Regions from separate parts of the Brevibacterium sp. NPDC049920 genome, predicted to be linked through region 2. Evidence: predicted binding sites of a transcription regulator. Region 2 holds the regulator's gene; the other holds the start of a gene.
The links. The regulator LexA, encoded in region 2, represses DNA repair genes until DNA is damaged. The targets are predictions, from matches to a motif close to TCGAACANNTGTTCGA.
Positions count from the first base shown of each region.

Region 1 (11,962 bases), on a different contig from region 2:
CGGCTACGCCGACGTCGCGAACCTCGTGCGCGAGGTCATCACCGGGATCGGCTACGACTCCTCGGACAAGGGCTTCGACGGGCACTCGTGCGGCGTGTCGGTGTCGATCGGCTCGCAGTCGGCCGATATCAGCTCCGGCGTGACGACCTCGCTCGAGCACCGCAGCGGCACCCACGACCTCGAGGACGAGGGCTCGGCGCTCGGTGCGGGCGACCAGGGGCTGATGTTCGGCTATGCCGACAACTCCACCGACGTCCTCATGCCGCTGCCCATCCACCTCGCCCACCGGCTCTCGGAGCGCCTCACCACGGTCCGGAAGTCCGGTGAGCTCGACTACCTGCGCCCCGACGGCAAGACGCAGGTGACGATCGGCTACGACGGCGACACGCCGGTGAGCATCGAGGCGATCGTCGTCTCCACCCAGCACGATGCCGCCGTGGGCGCCCACCAGCTCGAAACCGACATCCGCCGCACGGTCGTCGACCCGGTGCTCGCCGAGCGCGGTCTCGACACCTCCGGCACCGAATACTTCATCAACCCCGCCGGACCCTTCGTCGTGGGCGGGCCGATGGGCGACGCCGGTCTCACCGGACGCAAGATCATCGTCGACACCTACGGCGGCTTCTCCCGCCACGGCGGCGGCGCCTTCTCCGGCAAGGACCCCTCGAAGGTCGACCGCTCGGGCGCCTACGCGATGCGCTGGGTGGCGAAGAACGTCGTCGCGGCCGGACTCGCCGACCGCGCCGAGGTCCAGGTCGCCTACGCGATCGGCTCCTCCCGGCCGGTGGGCCTCTACGTCGAGACTTTCGGCACGGAGACCGTGGACCCGGAGAAGATCGCGGCAGCGATCCGCAGCGTGTTCGACCTCCGTCCCGCGAAGATCATCGAGGCGCTCGACCTGCGGCGCCCGATCTACTCCGCGACCTCGACCTACGGCCACTTCGGCCGGACCGAGGACACCTTCACGTGGGAGAGGACCGACCGCGCCGAGGCGCTGCGCCGCGAGGTGAGCTGATCTCCCGATGAGCGGCGATCCGCGCGACGCGGCCCCGGGACTCTTCGAGGCGCCGACCGGCTCAGCCCTCGCACCGGTGCCCGAGGGCGACGGGCTCGGGGGAGTCCTGCGGGTGCGCGGCGGCATCACCCCGGCCGACGGCCTGCCCGTCGCCGCCGTCCTCGTCGAGACCCAGCTGCCGCACCTCGCCCGGCCCTTCGACTACGCGGTGCCCGCGAAGCTCGACGCGACCGCGCAGCCCGGCGTGCGGGTGCGGGTACGCTTCGCCGGGCGGCTGACCTCGGGCTTCATCCTCGAACGGCGTGAGGTCACCGAGCACGTCGGCGAGCTCGCCGCGCTCGAACGCGTGACCTCCCCGCTGCCCGTCCTCAACCCGTCTCTGCTGACGCTGTGCCGGGCGATCGCGGACCGGTACGCCGGGACGCTGCCCGATGTGCTGCGGCTCGCGATCCCGCCGCGCCACGCCCGTGCAGAGAAGCGCGCGCTCGGCCGGCCCGAGCGCCTGCTCTCGGAGCCCGCGCTCGTCCAGGTGGCCGGGGAGGTCACCCCGCGCGCCGACGAGCCGCCGGCCTTCCACGACTACCTCGCCGCGCTCGAATCCTGGGCCGCGGAGCCGGGCCCGGAGGATGACGCGGGTACGGATGGTGATGCGGGTGCGGTGCGCGGGCCGCGCGCCGCCTGCGCCGTGCTGCCCGGCGATGACCCCGGCACGGGGTGGATCCACCTCGGCCTGCGGGCCGCCGCTCCCGTCCTCGCCGCAGGGCGCAGCGTGCTCTGGCTCGTGCCCGACCACCGGGAGCTCGCCGCACTCGAGGCGCGCCTCGGCGACCTCGCCCCGGTCACGGTCCGGCTCTCGGCGGACCAGGGTCAGGAGGAGCGCTGGGACGCGTGGGTGTCCGCACTCACCGGGCGCGCGCGCCTCGTCATCGGCACCCGGGCCGCGGCCTTCGCGCCGCTGCCGGACCCGGGACTCGTCATCTGCTTCGACGACGCAGACGGCTCCTATCTCGAGCAGCGCGCGCCCTACCCGCACGCCCGTGAAGTGCTGCTCACCCGGGTGCAGCTCGAAGGGTCCGCGCTGCTCCTCCTCGACTACGGGCGGAGCGTGGAGACCCAGCACCTCGCCGACTCCGGCTGGGTGGGGAACATCGTGGCCCCGCGCGAGCTCCGTCGGCAGGCGGCTCCGCTCGTGTTCGTGCCCGACCCCGACGGCGACCCGGGCTCCGCCGGCCGCCTCCCGCCTCGTGCCTTCGAGCTCGTCCGCGATGCGCTCGGCCGCTCGCGCCGGGCGCCGTCGGCGCCGGGTGCGGTGCTCGTCCAGGTGCCGCGTGCGGGCTATCTGCCGGTCATCGCGTGCGCCCGCTGTCGGACGGTGACCCGCTGTCCGCAGTGCGAGTCGAAGCTCACCGCCGCCTCGATCCTGGGCCCCTTCGCGTGCCGGCGATGCGGGTACCGGGCCGATTCGGTGACGTGCCGGGAGTGCTCCGCGACCGCCGTGCGCTCGGTGGTGAGCGGGCTCGACAAAGTGTACGAGGAGCTCGGAAGGGCGTTCCCGGGCGCACTCATCGTCCGGTCCGGCGGTGACCGGGTGCTCGGCGCGGTGGATCCGGAGCCGAGCATCGTCGTCGCGACGACCGGTGCGGAGCCCTATGTCGAAGGCGGGTACGCCTCGGCGCTGCTGCTCGACACGCTGTGGCCGGGGCCGGGGCTCCGTTCGACGGAGCAGGCGATCGCGCGTCGCCTGCGCGGTGCCTCGCTCGTGCGATCGCACTCCGCGGGTGGCCGGGTGCTGCTGCTCGACGAGGACGAGGCGGTGCAGCGTGTGGTGAGCCGGTTCGAGCCCATCCCGTGGGCGGCGGAGCAGTCCGCGGACCGGGCCGCGCTCGGGCTGCCGCCGGCGGCGCGGACGGTGACGATCAGCGGCGGGCGCGAGGCCGTGGGAGAGGTCATCGCGGTGCTGCGGGAGACCGCCGAGGTGCGCGAGCTCATCGCGGAGGACGAGCCGTACTCGGTCGTCGTGGGCTTCACGATCGCCGACGGCCGCGCAGTGACGACGCGCCTCGCCGCAGAGGTCGCATCGCGGTCGATGCGCGGAGCCGACATCGTCGCGGTCCGCGTCGACGACCCCGACGCGCTGTAGGCGCGGGGCGGGCGCGCTGGGTCCGAGGCGCGGCGGCTTGAGGCGCGGCGGCTCGAGTCGCCGGTTCGAGCTGCCAGTTCGAACTGCCACCTTGAGGCGCCCGCTCGAGTCGCCATCTTCGAGCGTCACCGTGAGGCGCTGTCTTGAGTCACCGGGTGGGGAGACTGACTGAATGCGCCTGCCGGTGCCTGTGCCGCTCGGCGGTCTCGGCCGGGTGACGAGTCGGGGAACCGTGAGGCCCGGGAACCATGCACCGGACCGAGGTGTCCTCAGGTCGGGGGAGTTGTCCGGGGCTGTGTTTGGGCCGACCGGAGATATTGCCCGCAGTTGCTCGCGGTTTCGGGAAGCCGGGGAGTCGCGTACGTTCTCTGGATATCTCCAGTCATGGGGCTCGCGCGCTGGGTCGGGCTGTCGTGGTGCCGGGGGCGCCGTGAACCGGGCAGAGCTGTCCTCGTATCGGGGGAGTCGTCCGGGGCTGTGTCATGGAGCCGATCCGTGCGGTCGGATCCGGCAGGATCCATCTGTGGCTGTCGGATTGCTCGCCTCGCAATCTGACCCTTCATTTCTAGCGGCGTCCCTGCGCAGAGTGGAATGGGTTTCCACAATCGATGATGCAGGCGAAAGAATATTCAGATTAATATCGAACACCCTGTGGATAACACGGCTGTTCGACGCTTTCAGCCCATCCTGTGTCCGTGGGTCCCGATAGCCTGGAACCACTCGCACAGCACACCCGACCAAACCCCAGTATCCACTGTCCCGTACCCGTTCCCCGATCGATTCCCGACACCCGTCCCCGAAGGAGGTGACCTCCGATGACCGCACCCACCGTCCACCCCGACAACACCGCTCCCCACGATCCTGACCCCCGCGACCCCGATCCCCGCGACCCCGCCGGTCACCCCTTCGGTGAGCGTCCTGCTCTCATCCGACTGCGGGACTCGGTGGCCGCCCATGATCGGGTGATGCTCGCCCGGATGCAGCTCATCGCCGAGACCATCGTCGAGGAATGCCTCGACCGCACCCCCGACTGCACCACCTGCACCGGAACCGGCTGCCCGGGGTGTGGGCGGGACCGCTACGGGCTGCCTGCCGACGGGTCGCTCGCCCACTGGGTGCTCGAACGCGTCACCGGCGAACACCTGACCTGCCTCGCCGCGGTCCTCGACACCACCATCACACGCGCCTACACCGCCGCCCGCGAAGCACTCATCGCGACGTTCAGCCTGCGGGCCTGCCACGACCGCGCCACCACCGGAATCCTGCGCTACGAGCGCCTGCAGTACGCCGCCCGCCGCGCCCACCGACTCGGGCATGAGAAACTCGCAGCGCTCGATGCGGGGATCACCGCACTGCGTCCCGATCTGTCGTGGGAAGCCTATTGCCGGGCGGTCAACGAGCTCATCCGGATGCTCACCGATGACGAGGAGCAGGAGGAGCAAGTGCGGGAGAACCGGCGGGTCGATTTCTGGCGCAGCGATGCCCGGGAAGGACGTCTACTCCTCACCGGTCCCCTCGAGCCCCTGCACGCCCTGCACCGCCGCCTCGAGGCCACCGCCCGCGCCATCCGCTCCACCCACACCTCGACCTTCGGCGAGCAGCTGCCGGCCGGGGCGCAGATCGCAGACGATCGCACCATCCCGCAGCTGATGTTCGACCTCCTCACCGCCACCGCCCCGAGCACCCACGTCGAGATCACCACCCCGAACGACACCGCCGGTTCCGACGACGCCTGCAGTCAGGACGCAGGCGCGTTCACTGCTGAGGGGAGTACCGCAGATCCGAATCCAGGACTCTTCCCCTCCACCGGTGATACCGATGCAGGTGAAGCAGGCCCGGACGGGCGCGTGCGGCAACATGTCACGGTGACGTGTCCGTCGAATCAGGACTGGCTGCGCAGACAGGCCACCGTCGTCATCACCGTTCCCTTCCTCACCCTCACCGGACACGCCACACTGCCCGGCACCTGGTCCGACGGCACCCCCATCCCCGCCGACCTCGCCCGCAGACTCGCCGCCGGGTCGGAGAAATTCACCCGCATCCTCACCGACCCCACCACCGGCGCCATCTGCCCCGAGATTGCACAGTCCTACACGCTGCCGGCCGGAATGCGCACCACGCTGAACCAGACCTGGGCCTGGTGCACCGCCCCGGGCTGCACGCGGCGAGCCGAGACCAGCGAAGCCGACCACATCACCCCCTTCGACCACGCCGCTCCTGCTCGTGGCGGGCGGACGGACTTCGACAACCTCCACCCCCTGTGCAAGCAGCACCACCAGATGAAGACCGAGCGGACCCTGCGCCTGCACCGCACCACCGACGGACTCATCTGCTGGCAATTCGCCCACGGCATCACCCACACCACCACACCGGCCGACAGGCCCGCCGATCGCGAGGCTGCGCGCCTCACCCGCCGCCTCCTCGGCCTGACCGACTCCGACGACCCCGACCCGCCACGGAGCACATCCCAAGAGAGGCCACCCGACGGCCCGAGCACCGGAACACCGGACGACCCCGATGACGACCCACCGGATCGTCCCGATGGCGGACCCCCGCGTGACCCTGATGACGGCCCGCCGGACCGCGAACCGGACGGCACCGCGTCGCGCAGCTCTCGTGCTTCTGTCGTCATCGATCCCTGGGAGTGCTGGGAGAAGGCGCCCCAGTCTGATATCGATGACACCGAGTCGGCCGACCCCCGGCCGGATTCCACCCGGCCGCAACCCGCCGCGTCCGTCGACAGCACAACTGCGAACAGCAGGAAGAGCGATCGCTTCGCGCACACCGGCGTTGCGACAGACTGCCAGCCCGACCGCAGGAATAGTGGCGCAGCGCACGCGGAGACCGGTTCCGGAGCGACTGTCCTGGGTGTGTCGGTCTCCGGAGGGTCAGTCACCGGACGATCGGCCAGTGCAGATCGGTCCGCTGGGGGATCGGTGATGAGAACGCCGGCGGTCGAGCGACTCGCAAACGATACCGACACCGGGAGTGCGACCGAGGCATCGACCGGTCCTCCCGCCGGTGGCAGCGACCCCTGGTGGCACGCCGACGACGACCCGCCGCCCTTCTGAGACCCGCCGATCTTATGAGAGCCACCGCCCATGTGAGGCCCGCAGCCCATCAGTGACCCGCAGCCCTTGTGAGAGCCACCGCCCCTCCAAAGACAGTGCTCTTCTGGGGACAGCGCCCTCGGATCACCGCCGCTCTTCCGGGATGGACCGGGCGACGACACTTTCCAGTGCCTGATCCCCTGGAACCGGAGTTCCGACGTGAGAGAATCGAGTGAGGGCTTGTCCCAGTGCGACTCCCGAGGCCCCGCAGACGATCGCCGCTGTGGATGCAAGCAGATCAGTCGACGAACGTGGCTCTGTCAACGCGCGTGCGCCGATTGGCTCACGTGGATCTATCGACGCATGTGGAGCGGTCGCGGCGCACGAAAGGGAGTCCTGTATGTCATCCGGCATCGATCTCGACTATCCGTTCTCCGGCCGCTGGCTCGTCCAGAACAGCCCGGCCGACAGGATTCCCAGCCATGGCACCCATCGGTTCGCCACATCGCATGCGATCGATTTCGTGCCGGTCGGGGAGGATTCGCGCACTGCTCCGATCACGTTCAGCGGGCTCGTCCGACCGGAGCCCCCGGAGCGCTTCCCGGGTTTCGGTCGGCCGATCCTCGCCCCTGCCGATGGTGCTGTGGTCGCGGTGCATGATGCGGAGCCCGACCATCGGGCTCACCGCGGCCTGCCGTCGATCGGCTATGCGCTGACCCAGCCACGTCGAGTCGCGGCGGGGTGGACGGCACTTGCGGGGAACCACGTGTTCATCGAACGCGGGGGCATCGTCGTCGCTCTCTGCCATCTGCAGCTGGGGAGTGCTGCTGTCCGGACGGGGCAGCACGTGCGCGCCGGCGAGCTCATCGGCCGGTGCGGGAACTCGGGCAACAGCACTGAACCCCATCTGCACATCCAGGCGATCGACGGCACGCACATCGAGGGCGCGAACGCGGTGCCGATGACCTTCCGGGGATCCCTGCCGCGGAACCGCGAGATCGTCGACGTCCCGCTGGCGCACGGAGTCGGATGACGCAGTCGTGACCGGGCGGACCCACCCCGGTGCACCTCGATCGCACTGCCGTACCGGCGCGCACGCCCCGCGCCGTAGACTGGATCCTCGTGAGACTGATCTTCGCCGGAACCCCCCACGTCGCCGTGCCCTCCCTCGAGGCGCTGCTCGCCTCCGAGCACGAGGTCGTCGCCGTGCTCACTCGGCCCGATGCGCCTGTCGGCCGCAAGCGCGTTCTCACCCCCAGCCCGGTCAAGGTCCGCGCGCAGGCCGCCGGGATCCCGGTCCTCGAGGCCGACCGGCTGCGCGGCGACATCCTCACCGAGATCGAATCCCTCGCCCCGGACGCCGTCGCCGTGGTCGCCTACGGCGCGATCGCCGGCCCACGCGCCCTCGCCGCGGCCGCCCACGGCTGGTTCAACCTCCACTTCTCCCTGCTCCCGGCCTGGCGGGGTGCGGCACCCGTGCAGCGCGCGATCATGGCCCGGCAGACCGGCTCCGGTGTCACCGTGTTCCGGATCGACACCGGCATGGACACCGGAGACGTCGTCGCCCAGGCCGCCTTCGAGCTCCCGGAGGCCGACGCCGGTGCTGTCCTCGACGACTACGCCGAGCGCGGTGCACCCGTGCTCGTCGCCGCGCTCGACGCCGTCGCCGCCGGCACCGCGGACTACCGGCCGCAGGCGGGGGAGTCCTCCCACGCGGACAAGATCACCCCGGACGAGGCGCGCCTCGACTTCCGCGCCTCCGCGCCCGAGGTGTCCGCCCGCGCCCGCGGAGTCACCCCGCAGCCCGGCGCCTGGGCTCTCATCGATGGGAAGCGGACCAAGCTCTTCGGCGTCCGGGTCCACCGCAGCGGCAGCTCCGATCACACCGCCCCCACGGACCCCCGGACTGCGCCTCCGACGGACCCCCAGACGGGCTCTCCGACGGACCCTCAGACCGAACCTCCGACAGATCCCCGGACGGATCCTCGGCCGGGGGCTCCGGCAGGCCCCTCGGCTGACCTCCCGCCCGGCCGGCTGACCCGGCGCGGGGACGCCGTCGTCATCGGCACCGGCGACGGCGCCGTGTCCGTCACCGGGATCCAGCCCTTCGGCAAGCCCCGCATGTCCGCGCTCGACTTCCATCGCGGCCACGGCGACATCGACTTCGACCTCGAGGAGACCCCGTGACATCGGACGAATCCAAGAACCACGACCGGCAGCACCACGACCGTCAGCCCCGCGACCGGCAGCGAGACGACCGGCAGCCCCGTGACAGGCAGGGCGATGATCGGCCGCGCCACGACCGCCGCACCTCCGGCCCTCGTGACTCAGGCCCCCACCACCACGACCGCCGGGGCTCAGGGCCCCGCGACCACGACCGTCGGGGGCCCCGTCAGCCGCGCCCGCCGCGCGCCGACCTCCCGCGGACCCTGGCCTGGGAGGTGCTGCGCGACGTCGAGCTCGAGGATGCCTACGCCAACCTCCTGCTGCCCGGCAAGCTCGCCCGCACCCGCCTCACCGGCCCCGACGCCGCCCTCGCCACCGAGCTGACCTACGGCACGCTGCGCGGCATCGGACTCTACGACGCGATCATCACCGTCGCCGCGGGCCGCCCCGCCGCCGACATCGACCCGCCCGTGCGCGCCGCGATGCGGATGGGCGCCCACCAGCTGCTGAATATGCGCGTCGCCGACCACGCCGCGGTGTCCGAGACCGTCGGCGTCGTCAAGGCCCACCACGACGCCCGGGCCGGCGGATTCGTCAACGCCGTCCTCCGGCGCATCTCCGAGCGCACCCGCGAGGAATGGCTCGACACCGTCACCGCGGACGTCGATCCCACCCGGGAGCTCGAGATCGAGACCTCCCACCCGGCCTGGATCATCCGCGCCCTGCGCCAGGCGCTCGTCGCCCACGGCCGCGACGCCGGTGAGCTGCGCGCGGTGCTCGATGCCGACAACGCCCCGGCCAAGGTCTGCCTGAGCGTCCTGCCCGGCCTCGCCGACCGCGCCGACGTCGCCGACCGGGTCGGCACCCCGACCCCGCTCTCGCCCCTCGGCGTCCACCTCGACCACGGCGCCCCGCTCGACGTGCCCGAGGTGCGCGAGGGCACCGCCCGGGTGCAGGACGAAGGCTCCCAGCTCGTCGCCCTCGCACTCACCCGGCCCGAGGCGCCCGCCGGGGCGTGGCTCGACCTGTGCGCCGGACCCGGCGGCAAGACCGCCGTGCTCGGCGCGGTCGCCGCGGGCACCGGTGATCGTGTCATCGCCGTCGACACCTCCGACCACCGGGCCGACCTCGTCGAGGACTCGACCCGGGCACTGTCCGAGGTCGTCGAGGTGTTCGCCGCCGACGGGCGCGAGTTCGGCACCGACCACGCCGAGCAGTTCACCCGCGTCCTCGTCGACGTGCCCTGCTCCGGCCTCGGTGCGCTGCGCCGCCGGCCCGAGGCCCGCTGGCGCCGCACCCCGAAGGACGTCAACACCCTCGGGCCCATCCAGCGCGAGCTCCTCGCCGCCGCGATCAGCGCCGCGATGCCCGGCGGCGTCATCGCCTACACCACCTGCTCGCCCCACCACGTCGAGACCCTGCTCGTCGTCGAAGAGCTCGCCGCCGCGGAGTCCTCCGCCGTCGAGATGCTCGACGCCGCCCAGGTGCTCGCCGAGGTCACCGGCCGCCCGGCCGAGGAGTTCGCCTCCGCACCGGTGGCCGGGGGCCGCTGCGCGCAGCTGTGGCCCGACGTCCACGGAACCGACGGCATGTTCCTCGCCCTGATGCGGAAGAAGTAGGATTCCCCCGTGACCATCCACATCAATCCGAGCATCCTGTCCTGCGACTTCGCCGACCTGCGCGGCGAGCTCGCCGCGATCGCGAACGCCGACATGGCCCACGTCGACGTCATGGACAACCACTTCGTGCCGAACCTCACCTTCGGCCCGCCGGTGGTCGAGCGGATCCGCGCCGTGTCCCCGATCCCGCTCGACGCGCACCTCATGATCACCGACGCCGACCGCCACGCACCCGTCTACGCGGAGCTCGGCTGCGCCTCGGTGACCTTCCACGCCGAGGCCGCCGCCGCCCCGGTCCGGCTGGCCCGGGAGATCCGGCGCCTCGGCGCGAAGGCGAGCCTCGCCCTCAAGCCGGCGACCCCGATCGAGCCCTACGTCGACCTCCTCGGCGAGTTCGACCAGATCCTCATCATGACCGTCGAGCCCGGGTTCGGCGGCCAGTCCTTCCTCGACGTGTGCCTGCCGAAGATCCGCCGCACCCGCGAGGCGATCAGCGCCTCCGGCCTCGACATCCTCCTCCAGGTCGACGGGGGAGTGTCCGCCGCGACCGTCGACCGCGTCGTCGACGCCGGCGCGAACGTGCTCGTCGCCGGCTCGGCCGTCTACGGCGCGGACAGCCCGGCCGCCGCCATCGACGAGCTCCGCACCCGCGCCGCCGCCCACGCGCACTGACCCGAGGGGGGATTCCATGGAGATCTTCACCTGGCTCAACACGCCGATCTTCGAGCTGCTGGGCAATCCCGTCCCGTGGTCGGACTTCCTCGGCAACATCTGTGCGCTCGCCACGGTGTTCCTCGCGCTGCGCCGGAACATCCTGTCCTGGCCGGTGCAGATCCTCGGCTCGATCCTCCTGTTCTCCGCGAGCGTCTCCGCCGGCCTCGGCGGCAACGCCTCCCGCCAGGTCGTCATCATCGTCGCCGCGATCTGGGGCTGGAGCCAGTGGAAGCGCTCGCGTGAGCAGACCGGTGAGATCCAGGTCCGCTGGGCGACGTGGAAGGAGCGGATCCTCCTCGTCCTCGCGCTGCTCGTCGGCACCGTCGCCTTCGGCGCGGTGCTCTCCGCCGGCGGCTGGTCGTGGAACCCCTACCCGGACGCCTACATCTTCGTCGGCTCGCTCGTCGCGATGTACGCCCAGGGCCGCGCGATCGTCGAGTTCTGGTTCGTCTGGCTCGCCGTCGACCTCGTCGGCATCCCGCTGGCGATCATGGGCGGGCTGGCCTTCTCCGGCATCGTCTACTTCATCTTCCTCATCATGGTGGTCGTCGGGATCATCGACTGGGCCAAGCGCTCCCGGCAGACGATCTCCTCGCCGATCGCCCAGTCCCAGACGGTGACCGGCCGCCCCGATTGAGCGAGCGAGGTCACGTTCCCGAGGTGCGGACGGGCCCCGGCGCGCGCCCGCCCATGCACTAGGCTGGGACACCGTGAAGACCTTCGAAGAGCTGTTCGCCGAACTCACCGCCAAGGCCGCCGCCCGACCGGCCGGATCCGCCACCGTCGCCGAGCTCGACGCCGGGGTCCACGCGATCGGCAAGAAGGTCGTCGAGGAGGCCGCCGAGGTGTGGATGGCCGCCGAGTACCAGACCGACGAGGAGCTCGCCGAGGAGATCTCGCAGGCCCTCTACCACCTCCAGGTCATGATGATCGCCCGCGGCCTCACGCTCGACGACGTCTACCGCAAGCTCTGAATCCCGGATCCTCGAAAGGACATCATGCTCCGTGTCGCAGTGCCCAACAAGGGCGCGCTGTCGGAATCGGCCACGACGATGCTGCGGGAGGCCGGCTACTCCCTGCGGCTCAACTCCAAGCGCCTCGTCCATCGCGACATCGACAACGACATCGAGTTCTTCTACCTGCGGCCCCGTGACATCGCGACCTACATCGGCCGCGGCATCCTCGACATCGGGATCACCGGGCGCGACCTGCTGCTGGAGTCCGAGGCGGAGGCCGACGAGGTCATGCAGCTCGGCTT
Region 1 covers NZ_JBFAMF010000002.1:85,889-97,850, reverse strand. Annotated here, with positions in the region: gene metK (methionine adenosyltransferase) at 1-1,015, shown strand, start outside; gene AB0I45_RS02245 (primosomal protein N') at 1,023-3,155, shown strand; gene AB0I45_RS02240 (HNH endonuclease signature motif containing protein) at 3,971-6,226, shown strand; gene AB0I45_RS02235 (M23 family metallopeptidase) at 6,489-7,238, shown strand; gene AB0I45_RS02230 (methionyl-tRNA formyltransferase) at 7,328-8,392, shown strand; gene AB0I45_RS02225 (transcription antitermination factor NusB) at 8,389-9,990, shown strand; gene rpe (ribulose-phosphate 3-epimerase) at 10,000-10,662, shown strand; gene AB0I45_RS02215 (nicotinamide mononucleotide transporter family protein) at 10,679-11,341, shown strand; gene AB0I45_RS02210 (phosphoribosyl-ATP diphosphatase) at 11,415-11,678, shown strand; gene hisG (ATP phosphoribosyltransferase) at 11,703-11,962, shown strand, end outside.
Region 1: a site for LexA is predicted at 3,812-3,827, ahead of AB0I45_RS02240 (HNH endonuclease signature motif containing protein). Genes of this name have one in related genera too.

Region 2 (11,962 bases):
TGCCGGCGCCACAGAGATCGGCGACCACCACGCCCGGCCGCTGCGCGACGGGCTGCGCAGCCTGCAGCTCGCGTTCCGCGAGGCCTCGTCGATCCCCGACGCCCCCGGCCAGGGGCCCGGAGAGAAGTTCACCGGCCCGGTCCGCTGACCCGCCCGGGCCCCGCTCACCGATCCCTCCCCGCAGAACTGCGCGGTATCCGGATCCGGTCGCGCAATTGCGCGCTCGGTTTCGGATACCGCGCAGTTCGCGGCTGTGCCCCGCTCAGTCGAAATAGCTCGGGACGTCGATCGCGCCGCCGCCGGCCGTGAAGTCCCGCTCGACGGCCGCGGCGAGCGCGTCGTCGCACAGGTAGTCGAGGGCGGTGGCGGCCAGCCCGTAGGCCCCGTCGACCACCGCGGCATCGGCCCGCGGGGACGCGGCGGCATCGGCGAAGGCGCGGGTGTGCCAGGCGACGTCGGCGTCCGCGATCGCGATCGTCGGGTGGATCCCCGGCATCCGCCAGCTCACGTTCCCGAAGTCCGTCGAGGCCGCGAGCGTGTCCGGCACGATCCCGGCCGGCACGGGCTGCCGTCCGCGCTCCTGCTCGTGGACGGCCCAGCGCGCGGCGAGCTCGCCGCTGGCCCGCACCGGCAGGCTCGGCGGATTGGCGTCCCAGCCGACCTCGACCCCGCAGCCCGTCATGAGCGCCGCGCCGCGGGCGATGTCCTCGACCCGGGCGGAGAGCTCGCGCAGGGTCTGCGGGTACGCGGAGCGGACGTACACGCTCACCCGTGCCGACTCGGTGATGATCGACGGCCGGTCCCCGCCGTCCGGGATCGAGGCGTGGACGCGGTCGACGGGGAGCATCTGCTGGCGCAGCAGTCCGATCCCCTGGTACATGAGCGCGGCCGCGTCGAGCGCGTTGCGCCCCATGAACGGCTGCGCCGAGGCATGCGCGGCGATCCCGCGGAACGTGACGTCGAGCGTGCGCCGTCCGAGCCAGGTCTGCTCCGCGGCATCGGTGCCCGAGGGATGGAGCATGAGCGCGGCGTCGATGCCGGCGAAGGCCCCGTGGCGGGCCATGATCTCCTTGCCGGTGCGCCCCTCCTCCGCCGGCGTGCCGAGGAGCACGACCCGTCCGGGCAGCGGCGTGGCGGGGTCGGTGCCGCGCATGACGTCGACGACGGCGAGGAAGGCGCCCACGGCCGAGGCGGCGATGACGTTGTGGCCGCAGGCATGGCCGATGCCGGGCAGCGCATCGTACTCGGCGAGCAAGGCGACGGTCCGACCGGTGTCCGCGCTCCCCCAGCCCGCCTCGAGCGCGGTGTCGAGGCCGTGCACCCCGATCTCCGCACTCACCCCGGCACCGGCGAGGACGCCCTCGAGGAGGCGCACCGAGCGATGCTCCTCGAAGGCCACCTCGGCGGTGCGGTGGACAGCATGGGAGAGCGCGACGAGGCGCTCCCGCCGACCCTCGAGCGCGGCGCGGAGGCGGTGGAGGACGGAGACCGGCGCCCCGGTGTGCACCGAGTGGGGCGGACCCGCCGCCCGGGCCCGCGCCTCGGTCTCGGCCCGCATCGCATCGAGGTAGAGCGTGCTCGGACGGGTGGGCTCGGCTCGATCACTCATGCTCGCCACCCTATCGGCCGGGTGAGCGACTCCACAGTCGTTTTCTTGAGCAGTTCCAGAAAAGGGCATAGAGTGGTGGACGTGACGACATCGAGTGCCTCCGAGCTGATCCGGGCTGCCGGGCTGCGGGTGACCGCGCCCCGCCAGGCCGTGCTCGAGGTGCTCCGCACCTCCTCCGGTCATCCCGACGTGGAGGAGATCACCGCCGCCGCCCGCACGCGGATCGGCAGGGTCTCGCATCAGACCGTCTACGACGTGCTCGCAGCCTTCGAGCGCGCCGACCTGGTCCGGTGCATCGACCCCACCGGCTCCGCCGCGGCCCGGTACGAGTTCCAGCGGCACGACAACCACCATCATCTGGTCTGCCGGTCCTGCCGGGAGATCGTCGATGTGCCGTGCAGCGGGGACGATGTGCCGTGCATGCACCCCCCGGAGTCCCACGGCTTCGCCGTGGAGCTCGCGGAGGTCGTGTACTGGGGGCAGTGCGCCCGGTGTCGCGACGCCCAGGAGGATCCATCACGATCCGCAACGGTCTCCCTTTAAGGAGGAACAATGGCCGAGAACTACACGACCAACGATTTCGGAATCCCCGTCGGCAGCGATGAGCACTCGCTCACCGTCGGCCCCAACGGCCCGATCCTGCTCCAGGACCACTACCTCATCGAGAAGATGGCCCACTTCAACCGCGAGCGCGTGCCCGAGCGCGTGGTGCACGCCAAGGGCGGCGGCGCGTTCGGCACCTTCACGGTGACCCAGGACGTCTCGAAGTACACCCGGGCCGCGGTGTTCCAGCCGAAGACGAAGACCGAGACCCTCACCCGGTTCTCCACCGTCGCCGGCGAGCAGGGCTCCCCCGACACCTGGCGCGATCCGCGCGGCTTCGCGGTGAAGATGTACACCACCGAGGGCAACCTCGACATCGTGGGCAACAACACCCCGGTGTTCTTCGTCCGCGACACCATCCAGTTCCAGGACTTCATCCACTCGCAGAAGCGCCGCAGCGACTCGGGTCTGCGCGACCACAACATGCAGTGGGACTTCTGGACGCAGGTGCCGGCTTCGGCCCACCAGGTCACCTACCTCATGGGCGACCGCGGCATCCCGCGGTCGTGGCGCGAGCAGAACGGCTACGGCTCGCACACCTTCCAGTGGGTCAACGCCGCCGGCGAGCGCTTCTGGGTCAAGTACCACTGGATCTCCAACCAGAAGCAGGAGTTCATCGAGAAGCACGGTCACGAGGGCTTCTCCGCCGAGGAGGCCGATCAGATGGCCGGCATCGACGCGGATTTCCACCGTCGTGACCTGTTCGACGCGATCGAGGCGGGCAACTTCCCGTCCTGGACCCTCAAGGTGCAGATCATGCCCTACGAGGACGCCAAGGACTACCGGATCAACCCCTTCGACGTGACGAAGATCTGGCCGCACGCGGACTACCCGCTGCACGAGGTCGGCGTCATGGAGCTCAACCGGAACCCGGAGGACTTCCACTCCGAGATCGAGCAGGCGGCCTTCGCCCCGTCGAACCTCGTGCCCGGCACCGGCCTGTCCCCCGACAAGATGCTCATGGGCCGGATCTTCTCCTACGCCGACACCCACCGCTACCGGATCGGCCCGAACTACGCGCAGCTGCCGGTCAACCGCCCGAAGAACGCGGTGAAGAACAGCTACTCTCAGGCCGGTCCGATGTCCTTCGAGAACTACCCGAAGGACCAGCCGACCTACGCGCCGAACAGCTACGGCGGCCCGCACGCCGATGCCTCGCGGACCACGGAGAACAACCTCGTGTCCGTCGAGGGCGATGTCCTGCGCTCGGCCCCGACCCTGCGCAAGGACGACGGCGACTTCAACCAGGCCGGCGATCTCGTGCGCAAGGTCCTCGACGACGCCGGCCGCGACCGCCTGGTCGGCAACATCGCAGGGCACCTGCTCAACGGGGTGTCCGAGCCGATCCTCGTCAAGGCGTTCGACTACTGGAAGAACGTCGATGCGGACCTCGGCGCACGCGTGGAGAACGTCGTGCGCGGCGCCCAGAAGGAGGGCGCCGGCACCGCCGCGACGGAGAACAAGCCGAGCTGATCGCAGGGATCAGCTGAGCGCACTGCGCAGCTGAGCTCCCGGCCCTGCGCCTGCGAGCCGAGCTGCACGCGACGGGCCCCGGACCTCTGGTCCGGGGCCCGTTGACGTGTCCGGGTCTTGCGCCTCCCCCATCGCAGGCAGCCGCGGGCGTGGCAGGACTGCGGGCGGGTGACAGCCACTGCGGCCGGGCCGCGGGCGGGTCTCAGCCGCGGGCGGGGTCGATGGAGATCACCATCGAGTCGACGCGCTCGACGAACTCCGCGTCCGCGCTCAGCGCCTGACGCAGGGCGGCGGTCTCACCCGGCTCCGGGAGCCGGTCGACGCCGAGGACGAGGGCGAGCTCGGGACCTGCGAGATGCACGGACCGGCCGGCCGGGGCGAGTCCCACCCGGGCGATCCAGTCGAACTGCCCGGCGATCCGACCGGCGGCCCGGGCGACCTCGCCGTCGGCCCACGCCGGCGTCCACGGCTGGTCCTGGACGAAGGCCCACAGCGCGGTGCGACGGAGCAGGAACGGGTGGGCCGACCCGGCGTCGATGACGACGAGCTGCGCGCCCTCCTCGATCGCGGCGACGCACAGGCGCTCGGCCTCGATGGGCACCGGCCTGGCCGCGGTGCCCCAGGCGGTGAGCGCGGGGATGTCGGAGAAGCACGGGGTGCACTCCCGGCCGTCGTCGGCGGCGAGGCGCACCATCGCCATCTCCGAGGAGTTGTCGTGGACGAGGCCGCGCTCATCGGTCGTGTGCTCGACGGCGGTGGGCAGGACCGGGGCGTAGACCCGGGCACCGCGCAGGGCCGTGAGCACACCGCGGTGGGCGGCCGGGTCGAAGGGTGCGGCGGTCACCGCATCGAGCGCGGCGGTGAGCCGCGGCTCGGCCAGCCCTGTGTCCCCGGAGAAGGGATTGGGCTTGAGGTCCCTGCCCGCCCACGGTACCCCGGCCGAGTCAGCAGTGTTCCCGGCGGTCATGCCGGTGAGGTGGGCGGGCAGGTCCCGGCTCCCCGGGGTCCCGGGAGTGTCCTCGGTCATCGGTGCGACGGCCTCAGCGGCCGGCGACGTCGAGCGCCTCGGCGAGCGTGAACCGGCCGGCGTAGAGCGCCTTGCCGACGATCGCGGCCTCGACGCCCTCCGGCACGAGCGTGCGCAGCGCGGCGATGTCGTCGAGGCTCGACACTCCCCCGGAGGCGACGATCGGGCGGTCCGTCCGCGCGCACAGGGTGCGCAGCAGGTCGAGGTTGGGGCCCTGCAGGGTGCCGTCCTTGCGCACATCGGTGACGACGTAGCGGGCGCAGCCGGCGGCCTCGAGCTCGGCGAGGACGTCGTAGAGGTCCCCGCCGTCCTCGGTCCAGCCGCGGGCGGCGAGGGTGGTGCCGCGGACGTCGAGGCCGATCGCGATCCGGTCGCCGTAGTCGCGGATGACCTCGGCGGTCCAGGCCGGGTTCTCCAGCGCCGCGGTGCCGATGTTCACCCGCTCCGCACCGGTGTCGAGGGCGCGCTCGAGGCTCTCCGTGTCGCGGATGCCGCCGGAGATCTCGACCTTGATCGACAGCGCCTTGGTGACCTGGGTGAGCAGTGCGTAGTTCGAGCCGCGGCCGAACGCGGCATCGAGGTCGACGAGGTGGATCCATTCCGCCCCGGCGTCCTCGAACTGCTGCGCGGCCTCGACGGGCGAGCCGTAGTCGGTCTCGGAGCCCGCCTCGCCCTGGACCAGCCGCACGGCCTTGCCGTCGGCCACGTCGACGGCCGGCAGCAGGGTGAGCGCGGGTTCTGTCACGAGTTCAGTCATCGTCTCTTCCTTCATCGGTTCTCAGTCGAGGGTCTTCACCCAGTTGGCGAGCAGCTGCGCGCCGGCGTCCCCGGACTTCTCGGGGTGGAACTGCGTGGCCCAGGTGGCCCCGTCCTCCACGGCTGCGACGAACGGCTCGCCGTGGACGGTCGTGGTGGTGCGCACTCCTGCCGGCGCGGTGTGCGCGGCGTAGGAGTGCACGAAGTAGAAGCGCTCGTCGCCGATCCCGGCGAACATCGCGCTGTCGGCCGGCGGGGCGACGGTGTCCCAGCCCATGTGCGGGATCACCGGGGCGTGGAGGCGGGTCACCTCGCCGGCCCACAGGCCGATGCCGGCGCTGGTGACCCCGTGCTCGGAGCCGGAGGCGAACAGCACCTGGAGGCCGACGCAGATCCCGAGGAGCGGTCGGCCGGCGGCGTGCCGCTCGCGGATGACGTCGACGGCACCGCCGGCACGCAGGCCGTCCATGACCGAGGCGAACGCCCCGACCCCGGGTACGACGAGGCCGGCGGCAGCGGCGGCGCGCTGCGGGTCGGAGGTGAGCTCGACGCGCGCACCGGTGCGCTCGAGCGCCCGCACGGCCGAGCGGATGTTCCCCGAGCCGTAGTCGAGGACCGCGACCGGGGCGCTCATGCGGTGCGTCCGGCGAGCAGGGAGCGGAGGCGGAGCGCGGCGAGGACGAGCACGACGAGGCCGAGTCCGGCGGCGACCCAGGCCGCTGCCATCCCGCTCAGCGCGGCGATGACGCCGACGACGATCGCGATCACGGCGAGGAGCGCGACGATGCCCCACAGGATCGCGGTGCGGGCGAGTGCCGCACGGGCCGGGGTCATGGTCGCCGCGCTCGCCTGGAGCTTCGTCATCGAACCGGTGTCGATCCATCCGTCGATGTCCTGCGGGGCGAGGGTCTCGAGGAGGAGCTGTTCGAGCTCGGAGGGCAGGTTGGTGAGGGCGAGCCCGGCGGGGACGTCGGCCTCCCGGGTGCCGCGCCGGTAGTGCGCGGCGTCGATCTGCTCGTCGTTGCGGACGAGGAGGAGCACCTCGTGCTGTCCGGTGAGCTTCGAGAGCTGTGCGGCCGCGGCGTTGCCCTCGGCGATGTCGGTGCCGGAGAGCACGAGCGCGGAGAAGTCTCCGATCGGCGCGACCTCGCCGGGGATGTCGGAGAGCACGCACGCCGCGGCGAGCTGATCCGGCCGGCCGAAGGGGGTGACGATGACGGTGCGGCTCACAGTGCTCCCTTGGTGCTCGGGATCCCGGTGACGCGCGGGTCGGGCTCGACCGCGGCGCGCAGCGCCCGGGCGAAGGCCTTGAACTGGGCCTCGGCGATGTGGTGGGGGTCGCGGCCGGCGAGCAGCGAGAGGTGGACGGTGAAGCCGGCGTTGAAGGCGAGCGACTCGAGCGCGTGGGCGACCATCGAGCCGGTGAAGTGACCGCCGATGAGGTGGTACTGCTGGCCCTCGGGCTCGCCGCTGTGCACGAAGTACGGGCGGCCGGAGACGTCGACGACGCACCGGGCGAGCGATTCGTCCAGCGGCACGAGCGCGTCGCCGTAGCGGCGGATCCCGGCCTTGTCGCCGAGCGCTTCGCGCAGGACCTGGCCGATGACGATCGCGGTGTCCTCGACGGTGTGGTGGACGTCGATGTGGACATCGCCCTCGGCCTTCACGTTGAGGTCGATGAGCGAGTGCTTCGACAGGGCGGTGAGCATGTGGTCGTAGAACGGCACTCCCGTGGAGATGTCCGAGGCACCGGTGCCGTCGAGGTCGACGCGCACGGTGACGTCGGATTCGCTCGTCGCACGGTGTGCCGAGGCCTGGCGTTCGGTCATGCGGGGTCCTGGTCCTTTGCTGTCCGGGGGGCGGCGCCGGCGGGCGGGCCGGCGGGGATCTGGGCGGGGGCGGCGAGGTGCTCCGGGGTGCTCTCGAGCACCCGGCGCACGGCGTCGATGAAGGCGTCCGTCTCCTCGGCGGTGCCGGCGTTGACGCGCAGGTGACCGGGGATCCCGGTGTCGCGGACGAGGACGCCGGCGTCGAGGAGGTCCTGCCACAGGGCGTGGGGCTCGGCGATGCCGCCGAACAGGAGGAAGTTCGAGTCGCTCGGCACCACGGTGAAGCCGGCGTCGAGCAGGGCGGCGGCCATGCGCTCGCGCTGCTCGACGAGCGCGTCGACGGTGGCGAGCAGTGCGGGGGCGTGGGCGAGCGCGGCGCAGGCGGCGGCCTGGGTCAGCGCGGACAGGTGGTAGGGCAGCCGCACGAGGCGCAGCGCGTCGATCACGGCCGGGTGTGCGACTGCGTACCCGAGGCGCACGCCCGCGAAGGCGAAGGCCTTGCTCATCGTGCGCGACACGATGAGCCGGGGGTGGTCCGGGAGGAGCGTGAGCGCGGTGCGGAATCCGGGTCGCGCGAATTCGGCATAGGCCTCGTCGACGATGACGATGCCGGTGCTCGCGGCGAGCACGGCTTCGACGACGGCGAGGTCGAGACCGTTGCCGGTGGGGTTGTTCGGGGTGCAGAGGAACACGACGTCAGGCCGGTGCTCGCGCACGGCGGCCACCGCGGACTCGACGCTGATCCCGAAGTCCGCCTCGCGGTCGACGGCGATCCACGCGGCGCCGGTCGACGCGGTGATCAGCGGATGCATCGAGTAGCTCGGGGTGAAGCCGAGCGCGGTGCGGCCCGGACCGCCGAAGGCCAGGAGGATATGGGCAAGGACCTCGTTCGATCCGTTCGCCGCCCAGATCTGCGCCGGGTCGATGCGCCCGGTGCCGGTGCTCTCGGTGGCACTGCGCTCGGAGTCGGTGCGCTCGGGCGCGGCGGTTCCGGCGGCAGGGCCTCCCTGACGCTCGAGCACCCCGTCGAGGTAGTGGGCGAGCGCGGAGCGCAGGCGGTCGAACTCGCGGTCGGGGTAGCGGTTGAGGTCGTGGAGCACCGCGGAGAGCTCGTGCTCGAGCGCGCTCACGACCTCCGCGGGGACGGGATGGGAATTCTCGTTGACGTTGAGCCGGACGGGGACGTCGAGCTGCGGGGCGCCGTACGGGGACCGGCCGCGCAGGTCGTCCCGGAGCGGGAGATCATCGAGAGTCGTCACCGCAGAAGTCTATCGTCCGGGGACGGCGAGCTCCTGCCCGGGGTGGACCACCTGACGGTCGAGTCCGTTGACCTCGACGATGTCGAGGACGACGTCACGGGTGTCCTGGCCGCCGGAGACCGATTGTGCGATCGACCACAGCGAGTCGCCCTCCTCGACGACGACGGTGTCGAAGCCCGCACCGGCCGGGGCGCCGGCGGCGGACCCGGCGGAGGCCTGGGCCCCGGAGCTCAGCGCGATGACGATCCCGATGACGAGCGCGCACAGGGCCAGACCGAGGGTGCGGGCCAGGCGCAGGGCGCGGCGACCGCGCGGGGTGAGCACGGTGGCGGCCGCGGGTGCGGGTGCGGTGTTTGCAGACATGGGGTGTCCTCCTCTTCATCGATCCCGAGGCCGGCCGGTGCGCCGAACTGATGATGCGCGGCGGCTGCGGCCCGGGGATTCGAACTCATGTACTATTGAACACGACAATCGAACGGATGTCCACTATCTCTCGAACACGTGTGTGAAAATGGATTCGAACGACGTCGCGATCGGCTATGTTCGAAGTGTTGCACCGGGCGCGGACACGGCCTCGCGGTCGGGACCGGAGCCCACGGCGCACCGGTCGTGCAGCACGGTGAGAGGAACGGGAAGGGAAGAGGAATGAGCCCCCAATCACGACGCCCCAGAGGACGCCCGCGCAATGACGCCGTCGTCGACGAGATCGAGGACTTCCGCGCCACCCAGGCCGATATCGTCGAGCTCCCCGAGGGCTCCGCCGCAGCCGGGGACCAGCGCCTCACCCCGCGCCAGCGGCTCGTCCTCGAGACGATCGAGTCGGCCGTGTACACCAACGGCTACCCGCCGAGCATGCGCGAGATCGGCAAGGCCGCCGGTCTGGCGTCCCTGTCGAGCGTCGCCCACCAGCTCTCCCAGCTCGAGCGCCTCGGCTACCTGCGCCGCGATCCCAAGCGCCCCCGTGCAATCGAGATCGTCAACCCGGCCGAGGAGGCCCCGCCGGCCGCCGAACCCGGTTCGGCGAACACGGCGATGGTGCCGGTGCTCGGGCGGATCGCCGCCGGCGGCCCGATCACCGCGGAGCAGGCGGTCGAGGACGTCTTCGCCCTGCCCACCCAGGTCGTCGGCTCCGGTGACCTCTTCCTCCTCCAGGTCGCCGGCGACTCGATGATCGACGCCGCGATCTGCGACGGCGACTGGGTGGTCGTGCGGCGCCAGCAGTCGGCGGAGAACGGCGAGATCGTCGCGGCACTCCTCGACGACGAGGCCACGGTCAAGACGCTCAAGCGCAGCGGCGGCAAGCAGTGGCTGCTGCCGCAGAACCCGATCTACGACCCGATCGACGGCGACCACGCCACGATCATGGGCATCGTCACCGCGGTCATCCGGCGGGTCTGAGGCCTGCTGGACACCGACCGCACAGCGCGTCCGCAGCGTCACGAGGGCGGAGCACCGATCGGTGCTCCGCCCTCGTTGTGCCCGGCCGCGCCCCACCCAGACTTCGTCTGATCCCGCCCTCGTCGTACCCCGGCGGTCGGCCTCAGTCCTGCTCGGCGAGGCGGGAGAGGGCGGAGCGCACGGCCGCGCCGTCCTCGGTGCGCCACATCGGAGGCAGCGAATCGGCGAGGAAGCCTCCGTAACGCGCGGTGCGCAGCCGGGAGTCGAGCACGGCGACCACGCCGCGGTCGTCGGTGGTGCGGATGAGCCGGCCGACCCCCTGCGCGAGCCGGAGCGCGGCGTGGGTGGCGCTGACCGTCATGAAGCCGTTGGCGCGGTTCCGCTCGGCGGCCTGCGTGCGCGCACGGGTGAGGGGGTCGTCGGGGCGCGGAAACGGGATCCGGTCGATGACGACGAGCCGGCACGTGCGGCCCGGCACGTCGACCCCCTGCCACAGCGACATCGTGCCGAACAGCGAGGTGTCGTCCTCCGCGGAGAACCGGGCGACGAGCGCGGCGAGCGACTCCTCCCCCTGGAGCAGCACCGGCGTGTCGAGCGTCTCGCGCAGGGCCGTCGCGGCCTGCTCGGCGGCGAAGCGGGAGGAGAACAGTCCGAGCGCACCGCCGCGCGAGGCGGTGACGAGCTCGCGCAGCTCGGCGATCATCTCCTCGTTGAGCCCGCTGCGCGCCGGTCGGGGCAGCCCGGAGGCGACGTAGAGGATCGCCTGCTTGGGATAGTCGAACGGGGAGCCGACATCGATCGCGTCGTACCGGGGCGCCTCGGGACCGGCGAGGCCGAGCGAGGCGGCCACGGGCTCGAACCGGCCGCCGAGTGCCAGGGTCGCCGAGGTGGCGACGACGGTGGACTCGGCGAAGATCCCGTTGCGCATGGTGCCGGCGACGCTGAGCGGAGCGACGACGAGGGAGACGGTCTCCGTCTCCCGGAAGGTCGAGCGGGTGACCCAGGTGACGTCGTTGTCGGCGAGCTCGCTCATCCGCTCGGCGAGCTCGAACACCTCCTGGAGGCGGGCCCGGGCCATCTGCAGGCCGGCGTCGGCCTCCTTGGACTCGGTGCCGCGACCGGCCTCGGCGAGGATCTGCCGGGCTGCGTCGCGGACGGCGATGACGGCGGTGGTGAGCGCTTCGGGCCAGACCTGGAGCAGCCCCTCGGTGGTCGCCTGGAGCGCCTTGTCGAAGGCGGAGGCGGCGGTCTCGAGGAGCCCGATCACCCCGTCCTGCACGGCGGTGTTCTTCCGCGCGGCCTGCGCGGCGGCGTGGAGCATGGCGACGGTGAGCGAACCGGAGAGCGCGTTCGTCACCCGGTCGCGCAGCTCGTGGGCCTCGTCGATGACGACGGCGTCGTGCTCGGGCAGCACCGCGTGGTCCCCGAAGGCGTCGATCGCGAGCAGCGCATGGTTGGTGACGACGAGGTCGGCTGCGGCCGCGGCGATCTTCGCCCGCTCCGCGTAGCACTCCTCGAACACCGGGCACTTCGAGCCGAGGCAGTCGAAGGCGTTGACCGACACCTGGGCCCAGGCCCGGTCGGAGACGCCGGGGACGAGGTCGTCGCGGTCCCCGGACTCGGTGATCCGCTCCCAGCTGCGCACCCGCTGGATCTCCTCGCCGAGCGCGGACGCGGACGCCGAGGCGGAGCCGCGCCCGGCGGCGTCGTCGGCCCCGAGGTCGAACAGCATGCCGAGCGCGTCATCGGGATAGCCGCCGTCGAGCTTGTGCTTGCACACGTAGTTGCGGCGGCCCTTGAGGACCGCGGCGCGCGGCTTGCGCTCGAGGTCTCCGCCGAGCGCCTTGAGCAGGCGGGGCACGTCGCGGTTGACGATCTGGTTCTGCAGCGCCAGGGTCGCCGTCGACACCACGACCCGCTCGCCGGTGCGCACGGCGTGCTCGAGCGCGGGCACGAGGTAGGCCAGCGACTTCCCGGTCCCGGTGCCGGCCTGGACGAGGAGGTGGGT
Region 2 covers NZ_JBFAMF010000003.1:249,593-261,554, reverse strand. Annotated here, with positions in the region: gene AB0I45_RS04430 (DUF1844 domain-containing protein) at 1-148, shown strand, start outside; gene AB0I45_RS04425 (M20 family metallopeptidase) at 263-1,609, opposite strand; gene AB0I45_RS04420 (Fur family transcriptional regulator) at 1,691-2,152, shown strand; gene AB0I45_RS04415 (catalase) at 2,162-3,685, shown strand; gene AB0I45_RS04410 (SseB family protein) at 3,888-4,712, opposite strand; gene priA (bifunctional 1-(5-phosphoribosyl)-5-((5-phosphoribosylamino)methylideneamino)imidazole-4-carboxamide isomerase/phosphoribosylanthranilate isomerase PriA) at 4,726-5,469, opposite strand; gene hisH (imidazole glycerol phosphate synthase subunit HisH) at 5,491-6,102, opposite strand; gene AB0I45_RS04395 (hypothetical protein) at 6,099-6,698, opposite strand; gene hisB (imidazoleglycerol-phosphate dehydratase HisB) at 6,695-7,297, opposite strand; gene AB0I45_RS04385 (histidinol-phosphate transaminase) at 7,294-8,556, opposite strand; gene AB0I45_RS04380 (LysM peptidoglycan-binding domain-containing protein) at 8,566-8,919, opposite strand; gene lexA (transcriptional repressor LexA) at 9,202-9,954, shown strand; gene AB0I45_RS04370 (ATP-dependent DNA helicase) at 10,097-11,962, opposite strand, start outside.